One region of the Nocardioides nitrophenolicus genome, then DNA from elsewhere that is predicted to be linked to it. Evidence: riboswitches for the same ligand, from Rfam matches in the RefSeq annotation. Region 1 holds a riboswitch; each other region holds the start of a gene.
The links. Region 1 has a riboswitch for cobalamin ahead of JOD66_RS09990 (ABC transporter substrate-binding protein). Riboswitches for the same ligand answer to the same signal wherever they lie in the genome.
Positions count from the first base shown of each region.

Region 1 (3,478 bases):
GAGCCGCCGCCCGCCGCCGACCTCCCGGCCCTGCTGGTCGAGCTCGGCACCGCGGAGCTGCACGCCGGCGACCCCGCGTCGGTGGCCACCTTGGAGCGCGCGGGCCGCGGCGTGAGCGACCCCGTGCTGCGGGCGCACTGCGCGCTGGGGCTCTCCGCGGCGTACCACGTGGGCGGGTTCTACGAACGATCCGTCCCCATCCTCGAGGCCGCGCTGGCGGACCTCGGACCGGAACACGGCGACCTGACCCTCCTCGTCGAGGCCGCGCTGGTCGCGGCCGAGATCTCCGTGCCCGGCTGCTTCGAGGACGCCCGCACCCGGCTCGCCGCGCACGGCGAGCTCGCCGGCGCCACCCCCGGCGAACGGCTGCTCCTCATCCACCAGGCCTCGGTCGCCAACGCGACCCTCGCGCCGATAGCCGAGGCCGGCGCCCTGGCCCGACGCGCGATCGGCGACGGGGCGACGCCCGAGCAGCTCGCCAGCCCGTTCGCCTGGTCGCTCGCACGGATCCACCTGGCCTGCTCCGGGGCGTACGACGAGGCGGCCGAGCTCTGCGCACAGGGTCTCGAGCTCGCCGCCCGCGAGGGCTCGGTCCCGCTGTATGCCGCCGCCTCCGTGACCCGCGGCTGGGCCCACCTGTGGGCCGGCCGCCTCGACGACAGCGGCACCGACTTCGCCGAGGCGCTGCGCCACGCCGAGGTCGTCGCCGGCGGTCAGCTGGTCCGGCTGATGGCCGCCGCCGGCCTGGCGGAGGCACTGCTCGGGCAGGGCCGGCTCGCCGAGGCGGTCGCCACCATCGAGCAGATTCCCGACGAGGTGGCCACCGACCCCAACAACGCCACGGGGATCCACCTGCTCCGCTCCCGCGGCCTGGTCCGCGCCGCGACCGGCGACCACGAGGGCGCGCTGGCCTCGCTGAGGCTGTGCAGCGAGCGGCTGATCGAGCTCGACATGGACTCGCCCACCTGGTGCGGCTGGCGGGTCGCCGCGGTGGAGAGCCTGTGGGCGCTGGGCAGGGTCGACGAGGCGCGAGAGCTCGCGGCCACCGAGCTGGCCGTCGCGGAGCGCAAGGCAGCGGCGAGCATGCTCGGCCAGGCGCTGCGGACCGTCGGCGAGGTCGCCGCGGACGACGGGATCGCCCAGCTGGAGCGGTCGGTCGAGGTACTCACCGGGTCGCAGGCCCGGCTCCAGGAGGCCCGCTCGCGAGTCGCGCTGGGCGCCGCGCTGCGTCGTACCGGACGGCGGGTCGAGGGCCGCGAGCAGCTCCGGATCGGCCGCGAGCTGGCGCACCGTCTCGGCGCGGCCGGCCTCGCCGAGCGGGCCACCACCGAGCTCGCCCTGGCCGGCGGCCGGGCCGGGCGGATCGAGACGACCGGCGTCGCGGCGCTCACCTCGGCCGAGCGACGGGTCGTCGAGCTGGCCGCCACCGGGCTGCGCAACCGCGACATCGCCCAGCGGCTGTTCCTCAGCACCAAGACCGTCGAGGTGCACCTCTCGCGCGCCTACCGCAAGCTCGGCGTGGGACGCGACGGTCTCGCCGCCCGGCTCGCCGCGGACGCGTAGGAGACTGGGGACCATGGCCGCCCACGACACCCGGATGCTGCTCCTGGGCGCGGTCGCGCTCTTCGAGCCGGTCAACGGCTACCAGATCCGCCGTGAGCTGCTGTCGTGGAGCGTCGACGACTGGGCCCACCTCAACCCGGGCTCGATCTACAACGGCCTGGCCACGTTGACCAAGCAGGGCTTCCTGGTGCGCCACGACCTCGACGACGGCGGCCGGGAGGTTGCGGTCTACGAGTCGACGGCGACCGGGCGCACCGAGCTCGAGCGCCTGGTGACCGCCGGCCTCGAGGAGGTCAGCGTCGTCGACCGCAAGGCGTTCAGCGCGGCCTTCGGACTGCTTCCGCTCGTCCCGCCCGAGAACGCGCTGCGGTCCCTGGTACGCCGACGGGTCGCCCTGGAGCAGCTGGTCGCCCGGCTCGCCACCCCGCCCGAGCCCGGCGACGCCCCGCCGCACGCCCTGCGCGGCGTGGTGATGTGGCTCGATCTCGCGGTGGCCGAGCTGGCCTGGCTGCGCGAGACCATCGAGGAGCTCGAGGCGGGCCGACTCGCGCTCGACGCGACGACCTGGACGCCGCCCGCGGACGACCCGGGCTGGCAGATGAACGCCGACCGCGAGCGGTACCGGGCGCTCCTCGGCGGCTGAGCCCGACCGCCACCGACCACCGGCGCGGCGGGCGCTGCTAGGCTCCGAACGCCAGTCAAGCCACCAGTGGCCAGGGAATCCGGTGAGAGTCCGGAGCTGACGCGCAGCGGTGAGGGTGACGGGCGGAGCAGGCAGTAGCCAGCCACTGGACCCCGGTCTGGGAAGGCGCCCCGTCCGATGGATCCCGAGTCCGAAGACCTGCTGGCTTCCGCGGACCGACCGGACCGCGCGAACCCGATGGACAGGCCCCGCGACCCGGGCTTGCGGACCACGACGGTGAGACCCGTATGCGCCACCCCACCCGTTCCTCCTCCGCCCTGCTCCTGAGCGGCGTCCTGCTGCTCGGCGCGCTGACCGGCTGCGGCTCCACCGACGCCGACGACCCGGGCGCGGCCGCGCCACCGACCTCCGACGCCGGCTACCCGGTCGGGCTCGCCAACTGTGACGTCGACGTGACCGTGACCGCGCCGATCGAGCGGGCCGTGGCCGTCAACCAGCCCGCGCTCGAGCTGCTCCTCGCGCTCGGCCTCGGCGACCGGATGGCCGGCTACGCCATCAGCGACGACAGCGTGCTGCCCGCGCTCGAGGCCGAGCGGGCGAAGGTGGAGCCGTTCGCGGCGGAGTTCCCGTCCTTCGAGTCGGTGCTCGACCGCGACCCGGACCTCCTCTACACCACCTTCGACTACACCTTCACCGACGAGGGCATCGCCGACCGCGGGCGGTTCACCGAGCTCGGCGTGCCGACGTACCAGTCGCCGAGCGAGTGCGCCGGGCAGGAGGCCGAGGTCCAGCACCGGCTCACCCTCGACGACCAGTACGCCGAGATCACCGACATCGCGCGGCTGTTCGGCGTGCCCGACAGGGGCGCGGAGCTGGTCGCCGACCTGAGGCGCCGCGCCGAGGCGGCCCAGCCGGCCCAGCAGGCCGCGGGCACGGGCGAGATCACCTTCGCGTGGTGGTACGCCGCCACGAAGACCCCCTACATCGCGGGCTGCTGCGGCGCACCCGGCCTGATGACCCGTGCGGTCGGGGCCACCAACGCGTTCGAGGACTCCGACCAGTACTGGCCCGAGATCGGCTGGGAGAGCCTGCTCGAGCGCGACCCGACGGTGCTCGTGCTCGCCGACCTGGGCCGCGGCGGCGACGGCGACAGCGCCCGGGCGAAGATCGACTTCCTCGAGTCCGACCCGGTCGCCCGTCGGCTGACCGCGGTCAAGGAGAGGCGCTACATCATTCTCGACGGCACCACGATGGACCCGTCGATCCGCAACG
Region 1 is NZ_JAFBBY010000001.1:2,033,152-2,036,629, forward strand. It holds gene JOD66_RS29055 (AAA family ATPase) at 1-1,563, shown strand, start outside; gene JOD66_RS09985 (PadR family transcriptional regulator) at 1,577-2,206, shown strand; cobalamin riboswitch at 2,242-2,426, shown strand; gene JOD66_RS09990 (ABC transporter substrate-binding protein) at 2,494-3,478, shown strand, end outside.

Region 2 (3,478 bases), 690 kb from region 1:
CGATGACCCGGTCGAGGAAGGGCACAGCGGTGCGCACGGTCGCGCGGAGCTTGTCCCAGTCGAGATCGGCACCACCGACCCCACCGACCCCGCCGGCGAGCAGGTGCTGGCCGAGGTTGACCGAGCCGAGGTTGCACACGGCGGTCTCGCCGTCGGAGGAGACCTCGATGATCTCGGTGCACAGGTTCGACAGGTGCACGACCGGCTGCCGCGGCCCCGGGGTGTCGGTGGTCTGGTTGCAGAACCGGTTGGCGGCGTCCTTGAAGGTCATCCAGCCGTTGCCGGTCTGGGCGAGGGTGCGCATCATCTTGGCGTAGAGGTCGCGGGCCTTGACCTGACGCACGTACCGGCCCTCGGCCTCGATCCGGCGGTAGGCCTCGTCGAACGCGGTGCCCCACAGGTCCGGCAGCTCCGGCGCCTCGTTCGGGTCGATGAGCGACCACGTCTCGTCGGCCTCGACCCGGCGCATGAACTCGTCGGGGATCCAGTGCGCCAGGTTGAGGTTGTGGGTCCGCCGGGCGTCCTCGCCGGTGTTGTCGCGCAGCTCGAGGAACTCCTCGACGTCGGGGTGCCACGGCTCCAGGTAGACGCATGCCGCGCCCTTGCGGCGCCCGCCCTGGTTGACCGCGGCGACCGAGGCGTCCAGCGTGCGCAGGAACGGCACGATCCCGTTGGACTGGCCGTTGGTGCCGCGGATCAGCGCGCCGCGCGAGCGGACCCGGGAGAAGCCGATGCCGATCCCGCCGGCGAACTTCGAGAGCTGGGCGACCTGGAGGTAGCGCGCGTAGATCGAGTCGAGCTCGTCGCGCGGGCTGTCGACGAGGTAGCACGACGACATCTGGGTGTGCCGGGTGCCGGAGTTGAAGAGCGTCGGGCTGCTCGGCAGGTAGGCCAGGCTCGACATCAGCCGGTAGAAGCCGATCGCCTCCTGCGGGGTGCGGGACAGGCCGCAGGCCACGCGCAGCAGGAAGTACTGCGGCGTCTCCAGCACCAGCCGGGTCGTCGGGTGCCGCAGCAGGTAGCGGTCGTAGACCGTGCGCAGGCCGAAGTACTCGAAGCGGCGGTCGGCGTCCTCGTCGATCGCGAAGTCGAGCTTGCGGGCGTTGTCCTTGACGAAGGCGGCGGTCTCGTCGCCGATCACGCCCTCGGCGTGGCCCAGCGCGACGGACTGGCTGAACGAGGCCACGCCCTGGTTGCGGACCTCCTTGTCGACGTACCCGGCGAGCAGCCGGGCCGCCAGTCGCGAGTACGCCGGCTCCTCGCCGATCAGCTCGGCCGCGGTCTGGATCGAGAGCCGGTCGAGCTCGGCGGTGGTCGCGCCGTCGTACAGGCCGCTGATGGTGCGCGTGGCGACCCGCATCGGGTCGACGTCGGGCAGGTCGGCACTGACCCGGTCGACGGCGCGGACGATCTTGGTGACGTCGACGCTCTCGGTCTCGCCGTTGCGCTTGCGCACCGTCATGGTGGTGCGGGTGGGTGACTCGGTGACGGTCACTGGCTTCTCCCCTCGGAGTCTGGCTCGCGAGGGGACGACAGCAGGGGAGGCGCCCCGTCGTCGGCAGGCGCCTGCTCAGCCGTCGGCCTTCCCACGAGGCCTCGGACCACCGCACCCGGCGGGCGCGGTGCGCTGGCAGGTCTTCGGACTCGCGGGCGTCTCCTCGAAAGGAGTCCTACTGGCCGTCGCTTCCCAGGTCGCACGTCGCGACCCAGTGCTGTGTGACGGCGGTCGTTCCCACTCACCGCTGCGGGGCAGTCCCGGACTTCCACCGGGTTCCCTCTTGCCTCCGCGCCCCTGGGTGGGGCGAGGAACCAGCTACGAGAACCACCATATGTAGTGGTTGCTCAGATCCGTGGGACCTAGATCTGGTGTCGGCGTGTCGGGTGCCCCGGAGGTGAGATATCCCACCAAGAGCGCCCGGGCGGCGCGTGCTAGCGTCCGCATCGCCAGTCGTGCTCACGAAGCAACGTGAGTCAGGGAACCCGGTGAGAGTCCGGGACTGACGCGCAGCGGTGAGGGTGACGGGCGGGGCAACACGCCACTGGTGGCGGGCAGCAGACACTCGGCTGACCGACTCCGGGAAGGCGCTCCGTCCGGTCGATCCCGAGTCCGAAGACCTGCTGGCCGTGGATCTCGAGGGTCCGCGACACACCCGCACCACAGGCTTCGCGCAAGAGCCTCGGACCCGAAAAGAGTGACCGTGACGTCGTTCCGTCGTACCCGCTTCCTGCCTGCCCTGGCCGCCCTGCCGCTCCTCCTCGCCGGGTGCGCCGGCGCTCCCGAGGCCGAGGACAAGGGCCCTGCCACCACGACCGGCTTCCCGGTGAAGGCCAGCAGCTGCGGCTTCACCTCGACCATCACCGCGCCGCCTGAGCGCGCGGTGACCATGAACCAGGGCGCGACCGAGGTCATGCTCGCGCTCGACCTGTCCGACCGGATGGCCGGCACGGCGTACCTCGACGACGCGGTGCCGCAGAAGTGGCAGCCGGCGTACGACGAGGTGAAGGTGCTCGCCAAGGAGTACCCCGACAACGAGACCCTGCTCGCCGCGAAGCCGGACTTCGTCTACGCGTCGTACGCCAGCGCCTTCGACGCCGACAACGCCGGCGCCCAGGACGAGCTGACCAAGCTCGGCATCGGCTCGTTCCTCTCGCTCTTCGGCTGCGGCGAGAACAAGCCCAGCGCCGACGTCTCGTTCGACTCGGTGTGGGACGAGATCGAGATCGTCGCCGACGTCTTCGGCGTCCCCGAGCGCGCCGACGCGCTGGAGAGGGAGCAGCAGGGTCAGCTCGACACCCTCGCCGCGGACAAGCCGGGCGACGGCCTGGACGTCTTCTGGTTCGACTCCGGCGACAAGACCGCGTTCGCCGGTGCCGGCGAGGGCGGCCCGCAGCTGATCCTCGACGCCGTGGGCGCGACCAACGTCTTCGGCGACGTCGAGGGCGGCTGGGCCGACGTGAGCTGGGAGCGGGTCGTCAAGTCCGACCCCGACGTGATCGTGCTGGCCGACGCGAGCTGGTCCACGGCCGACGACAAGATCGCGATGCTCGAGAAGGACCCGGTGCTCAAGAACCTGCGCGCGGTCAAGGCGAAGCGATACGTCGTGATCCCGTTCTCGGAGTCCACGCCCGGCGTGCGGCTGGCCGACGGAGCCGTCTCCGTCGGCGCCCAGCTCGCCGACCTGCCCCCGCTGGGCTGATGCTGCAGGCGGCCCGGCCGTCCCGGCCGGCGCGCACCCGGTCGGGAACGGGCCTCGTCGCGGGCGCCGCGCTCACCGTCGCCCTCGTCGCCACCGTCGTGGTGGCGGTGGGGATCGGCTCGGTGCACGTGCCCGCCGGCGACGTGGTCGACGTGGTGCTGCGCCGGATCGGCCTGCCGGTCGACGGCGTGACCCTCATCGACGACCGCATCGTCTGGCAGCTCCGGATGCCCCGCGTGGTGGGCGCCGCGGCCACCGGCGCCGGGCTGGCGCTGGCCGGC
Region 2 is NZ_JAFBBY010000001.1:2,725,011-2,728,488, reverse strand. It holds gene JOD66_RS13260 (ribonucleoside-diphosphate reductase subunit alpha) at 1-1,495, opposite strand, end outside; cobalamin riboswitch at 1,613-1,829, opposite strand; cobalamin riboswitch at 1,931-2,135, shown strand; gene JOD66_RS13255 (ABC transporter substrate-binding protein) at 2,193-3,197, shown strand; gene JOD66_RS13250 (FecCD family ABC transporter permease) at 3,197-3,478, shown strand, end outside.
Region 2: another riboswitch for cobalamin. It lies ahead of JOD66_RS13255 (ABC transporter substrate-binding protein); the one in region 1 lies ahead of JOD66_RS09990 (ABC transporter substrate-binding protein).

Region 3 (3,478 bases), 3.0 Mb from region 1:
ACCGCGCCGTCCAGGTGTACGGCGAGCGGGTGGGTGTCGTCGACGAGCCGACCCAGCCCGCGCCCAGCCAGGGCGAGCTGACCTACGCCCGGATCGGCGAGCTGGCCCGGCGCCAGGCCGCCCGGCTCGACGAGCTCGGCATCGGCGTCGGCGAGCGGGTCGCGGTCGTCAGCCACAACAGCAGCCGGCTGCTGACGTCCTTCTTCGGCGTGAGCGGCTGGGGCCGGGTGCTGGTGCCGGTGAACTTCCGGCTCAGCCCCGACGAGGTGCAGTACATCGTCGACCACTCGGGTGCCCGGGTGCTCTACGTCGACCCCGAGCTCGAGGAGTCGCTGGCCGGCGTGACGTGCGAGCAGAAGTACCTGCTCGGCGACGACGACGCGCTCTACGCCCCCGAGGGCGCCGAGCCCAAGGCGTGGGACCACGACGAGGGCGCGACCGCCACCATCAACTACACCTCCGGCACCACCGCCCGGCCCAAGGGCGTGCAGATCACCCACCGCAACATCTGGGTGAACGCGGTGACCTTCGGCCTGCACGCCGGCATCAGCGACCGCGACGTCTACCTCCACACGCTGCCGCAGTTCCACGCCAACGGCTGGGGGATGCCGTTCGCGATGACCGGCGTCGGCGCCCGTCACATCATCCTGCGCAAGGTCGACGGCGCCGAGATCCTGCGCCGGGTCCGCGACCACGGGGTCACCGTGATGTGCGCGGCGCCGGCGGTCGCGGCCGCGGTGCTGGAGGCCGCGCAGACCTGGGAGGGCGAGATCCCCGGGCGCGACAAGGTGCGGATCATCATGGCCGGCGCCCCGCCGCCGACCAAGACCGTCATCCGGGTCCAGGAGGAGCTGGGCTGGGAGTTCATCCAGATCTACGGCCTCACCGAGACCTCGCCGCTGCTGACCATCAACCGCACCCGCGCCGAGTGGGACGACCTCTCGGCCGAGGAGCGCGCCACCCGGCTCACCCGCGCCGGGGCGCCGGCGATCGGCGTACGGCTGGCGATCGACGAGTCGGAGGAGGGAGCCGGCGAGGTGCTGGCCCGCTCGAACGTGATCCTCGAGGGCTACTGGGAGCAGCCCGAGGAGTCGGCCGCGGCGCTGAAGGACGGCTGGTTCCACACCGGAGACGGCGGCTACCTCGGCGACGACGGCTACCTCACCATCGCCGACCGCAAGAAGGACGTGATCATCACCGGCGGCGAGAACGTCACCTCGATCGAGGTCGAGGACACCCTGTTCTCGCACCCGGCCGTCGCCGAGGTCGCGGTGATCGGCGTACCGAGCGAGAAGTGGGGCGAGACGATCAAGGCGCTCGTCGTACTGACCCCCGACACGAGCGCCGGCCTCGAGATGGAGGCCGAGCTGATCCGCTGGTGCAAGGACCGGCTGGCCGGCTACAAGGCGCCGACGTCGGTGGAGTTCCGCGACGAGCTGGCCCGGACCGCGACCGGCAAGCTGCAGAAGTTCAAGCTCCGCGCGCCCTACTGGGAGGGGCTGACCCGCCAGGTGAACTGATCGGCCGGGACGAGCGTGGCGGCCCATCCCGCGGCCTGCCACGAGGTCGCCGTCGCCTCTGCCCAGGCCGGGTCCGCCGACGCGACGACGTCGACCTCGGTGGCGACCGCGTCCGGCCGCGCCGCCGGTACGCCGAGCGGCCGGCCGCTGATCGGGTCGGTGAAGTCGGGGCCGCCGTCGACGCAGGTCACCCGGCGCAGGCCGATCCCGAGGCGGCGCTGGTGCTGGGCCAGGCTCAGCGCGGCGATGCCGGCCTCGCCGTACCCGACGACGGTGAGGTGGTCCGGCGGGTGCACGGCCGAGCCGCGGGCGTAGCGGATCGAGCGGAGCAGGTCGCGCCCGTCCTCCCAGGTCGGTACGACGACCCGCACCCCGCCGCGGGTCGCGATCCGGCTCGCCAGGGCGCCGACGGCGTCGGCGTCGGTGCGGACCGCGGGGTGCCACAGCAGGAGGGTGTCCAGGTTGGGGTGGCCGTGCACGGCCACGGGAATGCCGGGCGCCTGCTGATCCTGCATGGGACCACCGTAGGCTGAGCTCCCACAGGTCCGCGGCCCAGGAACCCGGTGTGAGACCGGGGCGGTTCCGCCACTGTGACCCCGACGCCCTCGTGGCGGCGGGCAGCCAGACACTGGCCGCGGACACACCTACCGATGAGGGGCGAGAACCCCGAGGAGGCCTTGAGCGTCATGGCGCGCATCGCACTGCTGTCCACGTCCGACACCGACCTGCTGTCCGCGCGGGCGAGCGGGGCCGACTACGGGTGGGCCAACCCGAACCGTTCGACCCTCGACGGCCTCGTCGCGCTGGCCGAGGGGAGCGACCTGGTCGTCGTCCGGCTGCTCGGCTCCCCCCAGCAGTACGACGGCGAGCTGGCCGCGCTGCGGGCCACCGGGCGTCCGCTGGTGGTGCTCGGCGGCGAGCAGACACCGAGCGCGGAGCTGATGGAGACCTCGACGGTCCCGGTCGGGCTCGCGGCCGAGGCGCACCGCTACCTGGCCGAGGGCGGCCCGCGGAACCTGGCCCAGCTGCACGCCTTCCTCTCCGACACGGTGCTGCTCACCGGTGAGGGCTTCGAGGCCCCGGAGGTGATCCCGGCCTGGGGCCTGGTCGAGCGGCCTGGTGCGATAGTCCCTGCTCAAAAGCACCGAGATGCCCCGAGAACCGGTGCTTTTGAGCAGGGACTATCGCGGGTGGGCGTCCTCTTCTACCGCGCCCACCAGGCCAGCGGGAACACCGCCTTCGTCCACGCCCTGTGCGACGCGATCGACGCGACCGGGTCGGCCGTGGGGGTGCCGATCTTCGCCGGCTCGCTGCGGGCCGCGCCCGACGAGCTGTTCACCGCGCTCGGTGAGCTCGACGCGCTGGTCGTCACCGTGCTCGCCGCGGGCGGCAGCGTCCCGGCCGGCGCGAGCGCGGGCGGCGACGACGAGACCTGGGACGTGGAGCGGATCGCCGCGCTCGACATCCCCGTGCTGCAGGGCCTGTGCCTGACCAGCAGCCGGGCCGAGTGGGACGCCTCCGACGACGGCGTCTCGCCGCTCGACTACGCCAACCAGGTGGCGATCCCCGAGTTCGACGGGCGGATCAGCACCGCGCCCTTTTCGTTCAAGGAGCTCGACGACGCGGGCCTGCCGTCGTACGTCGCCGACCCGGAGCGCGCCGCCCGGGTGGCCGGGCTCGCGGTGAACTACGCGCGGCTGCGGCGGGTGCCGAACGCCGAGAAGCGGATCGCGCTCATGCTCAGCGCCTACCCCACCAAGCACTCCCGGATCGGCAACGCGGTCGGCCTCGACACGCCCGTCTCGGCGGTGCGGCTGCTGCGCCGGTTGCGCGACGCCGGGTACGACGTCGGCGACGGCTTCGGCGTCCTCGATCTCGAGGACGACACCGAGGCCGGCGACACCCTGATCCACGCGCTCATCGCGGCCGGCGGCCAGGACGAGGAGTGGCTGACCTCC
Region 3 is NZ_JAFBBY010000001.1:5,042,381-5,045,858, forward strand. It holds gene JOD66_RS24265 (AMP-binding protein) at 1-1,520, shown strand, start outside; gene JOD66_RS24270 (hypothetical protein) at 1,487-2,035, opposite strand; cobalamin riboswitch at 2,052-2,171, shown strand; gene cobN (cobaltochelatase subunit CobN) at 2,207-3,478, shown strand, end outside.
Region 3: another riboswitch for cobalamin. It lies ahead of cobN (cobaltochelatase subunit CobN); the one in region 1 lies ahead of JOD66_RS09990 (ABC transporter substrate-binding protein).

Region 4 (3,478 bases), 3.0 Mb from region 1:
GCGGCCGGGTGGTGGCGCAGGTCGCTGGTGACGTAGACGTCGGCGCCGGAGCCGGCCAGCCGGTCGAGCAGGAAGTCGCCCGCGCCGCCGCAGACCGCCACCCGCTTGACCGGGCGCTCGGGGTCGCCGGCCACCCGGACGCCGTGGTGGGTCGGCGGGAGCGCGGCCGCCACCGCCTCGGCGAAGCCGGCCAGCGTGGTGGGCTCGACGCTGCCGATCCGGCCGGTGCCGACGCCGGCGAGCCGCGGGTCGGCGACCTCCACGACGTCGTACGCCGGCTCCTCGTAGGGGTGCGCGCTCAGCATGGCGCGGACGACCTCGGTGCGCCGGTCCCGCGGGAGCACGACCTCGATCCGCACCTCCTCGACGGTCTCCAGCTCACCGACGGTCCCGATCATCGGGTTCGCGCCGTCGAGCGGACGGAACCGGCCCTCGCCGGGGGCGCTGGTGAAGGAGGCGAAGTCGTAGTCGCCGATCCGGCCGGCACCGGCCTCGGCGACCGCGGCCCGGACCGGCGCGGCGGCGTCGGCCGGCACGAACACGGTGAGCTTGTCGTAGGGCTCCCCCGGCGCCGGGACGATCGGGCTGAGGTCCTTGAGGCCGAGCGCGACCGCGAACGCCTCGGAGACGCCGCCCACGGCCTGGTCGGCGTTGGTGTGGGCGGTGAGCAGCGCGCAGTCGGCCTTCGCCAGCGCGTGCAGGGTGCGGCCCTTGGGGGTGGTCGCCGCGACCCCGTGGACGCCCTTGAGGAAGAGCGGGTGGTGCACGAGCAGCAGGTCGGCCTTCCACTCCGCCGCCTCCGCGGCGACCTCGGGCGTGGGGTCGACGGCCAGCAGGATCCGCTTCACGGGCTGCTCGGGGTCGCCGTACACGAGCCCGACGGCGTCCCAGCCGTCGGCGGTCGCGGGCGGGTACCAGCCGTGGACGAGGTCGACGACGTCCTTGAGCGAGGGCATGGCGGTCAGGCTACCGAGCCGGCCCGAGCACCGGGCTTGGTAAGGTGCCCGTGCCAGCGAAGGGAACCCGGTGTGAGTCCGGGACTGACGCGCAGCGGTGTGGGTGACGGGCGGAGCACGAGGTCACTGGATCTCCTCGGAGATCTGGGAAGACGCTCCGCACCGGATGATCCCGAGTCCGAAGACCTGCTGGCCCTTGCGGCCCGACCGTCGCGAGGTCGATGTGGGGCGATCGCGAGGAGCCCCGGCCTCGAAGGACCTCCACCATGGCGCGCAGCCGTCCGGACCGGTGCCCCGGCATCGTGCACCCCTGGCCCGCCGACGACGGCGGCCTGGTGCGGATCCGAGTCCCCGGCGGCCGGGTGCCGCTCCCGGCGCTGAGGGCGCTCGCCGCGGTCGCCGAGGAGTACGGCGACGGCCGGGTCCGGGTCACCGGCCGCGCCAACCTGCAGGTCCGCGCCATGCCCCTCGCGACGGACGGCTCCCTGGCCGGGCCCGCGCTCGCCGCGCTGGAGGCGACCGGTCTGCTCCCCTCGCGCACCCACGACCGGGTACGCAACGTCCTGGTGTCACCGCAGACCGGCCTCGCCGGCGGCCGCGCCGACCTGCGCCCGGTACTGGCCGCGCTCGACGCGCTGCTGCTCGCCGACGATGCCGTGGCCGCGCTCCCGGGCCGCTTCCTGTTCACCCTCGACGACGGGCGCGGCGACCTGGCCGACAAGCACCTCGACCTCGGCCTGGTCGCGCTCGACGGCGGCACCGCCCAGCTGCGGGTCGGCGAGGGGTGGGGCGAGGTGGTCGCCCTCGCCGACGCACCCGCCGCGCTGCTCGCGGTGGCCCGAGCCTTCCTCGCCGCCCGAGGCACCGGGCCGGAGGCGCCATGGCACGTGCCCGAGCTCGCTCGTCCCCTCGCCCCCGCGGTCCCACCCGCGCCGGGCGCCACCGCCGCGACCGGGCCGCTCCCCCTCGGCCCGGTCGCGGGGGGCCGGCACGTCGGCGTACCCGACGACGGGCTGGACTCGACCACCATCGCGGCCTGGACCGCGCCGACCGTGATCGTCACGCCGTGGCAGGGCGTGCTCATCCCCGAGGAGAACCGATGACCGAGCTCACCGCTCCCCCGCGCCGCTACGACTACATCGCCGACGGGCCGGCGATCTACGTCGACTCGTTCGCGACCATCCGGCGGGAGTCGGACCTGGCCCGGGTGCCGGCCGAGGCCGAGAAGGTCGCCGTCCGGATGATCCACGGCAGCGGCCAGACCGATCTCGTCGAGGACCTGGTCATCCACCCGCGCCTGGTCACCGCCGCGCGGGCCGCGCTCGACGCGGGCGCGCCGATCCTCTGCGACGCGCGGATGGTCGCCATGGGCATCACCGCCGGCCGGCTGCCCGCCGGCAACCCGGTGCACTGCTTCCTCACCGACGAGCGGGTCCCGGCCCTCGCCGCGGCCTGGTCGACGACCCGGACCGCCGCCGCCGTCTCGCTGTGGGAGCCGCTGCTCGACGGCGCCGTCGTCGCCATCGGCAACGCCCCCACGGCCCTCTTCCACCTGCTGGAGCTGATCCTCGCCGGCGGCCCCCGGCCCGCCGCCATCGTCGGCTGCCCGGTCGGCTTCATCGGCGCCGCCGAGTCGAAGGACGCGCTCGCCTCCTTCGCCGACGACCACGGCATCGACATCCCGTTCGTCACCGTCCGCGGGCGCCGCGGCGGCTCGGCGATGGCGTCCTCCGCGGTCAACGCACTCGCCCAGGAGGCGGAATGACCCGGTCGACCGGTCGCTTCCACGTCGTCGGCATCGGTCCCGGCGACCCCGAGCTGATCACCCTCAAGGCCGCCCGGCTGATCGGCGCGGCCGCCGTCGTCGCCTTCCACGCCGGCGTACGCAAGGAGTCGCACGCCCGCCGGATCGCCGCCGACCTGATCCCCGCCGGCGTGGTCGAGGAGGAGCTGCGCTACCCGGTGACGACCGGGGCGACCGACCATCCCGGTGGGTACGTCGGCGCGCTGGCCGCCTTCTACGACGAGTGCGAGGCCCGGCTCGCCGCCCACCTCGACGCGGGACGCGACGTCGTCCTGCTCGCCGAGGGCGACCCGCTGTTCTACGGCTCGTCGATGTACCTCGTCGACCGCTTCCGCGACCGGTACCCGGTCGACGTGGTGCCCGGCGTCCCCGCCTTCGCCGCCGCCACCGCCACCGTCCCCGCACCCCTGGTCCGGCAGACCGACGTGCTGACCGTCCTGCCCGGCACCCTCCCCGAGCCCGAGCTGGCGCGCCGCCTCGCCGACACCGACGGCGCGGTGATCATGAAGCTCGGCCGCACCTTCCCCGCCGTCCGCCGTGCGCTCGCCGCCGCCGGCCGGCTCGACGGGGCGCTGTACGTCGAGCGGGCCTCCCAGGCCGAGGAGCGCTGGCTGCCCGTCGCCGAGGTCGACGCCGACTCGGTGCCGTACTTCTCGCTCGTCGTGGTCCCGGGTGACTCGGCGAGACCGGCTTCCGCTGAGCGGATGCGTGGGTCTGC
Region 4 is NZ_JAFBBY010000001.1:5,063,833-5,067,310, reverse strand. It holds gene JOD66_RS24375 (Nif3-like dinuclear metal center hexameric protein) at 1-956, opposite strand, end outside; cobalamin riboswitch at 994-1,164, shown strand; gene JOD66_RS24370 (ferredoxin-like domain-containing protein) at 1,223-2,059, shown strand; gene JOD66_RS24365 (precorrin-8X methylmutase) at 2,056-2,721, shown strand; gene cobJ (precorrin-3B C(17)-methyltransferase) at 2,718-3,478, shown strand, end outside.
Region 4: another riboswitch for cobalamin. It lies ahead of JOD66_RS24370 (ferredoxin-like domain-containing protein); the one in region 1 lies ahead of JOD66_RS09990 (ABC transporter substrate-binding protein).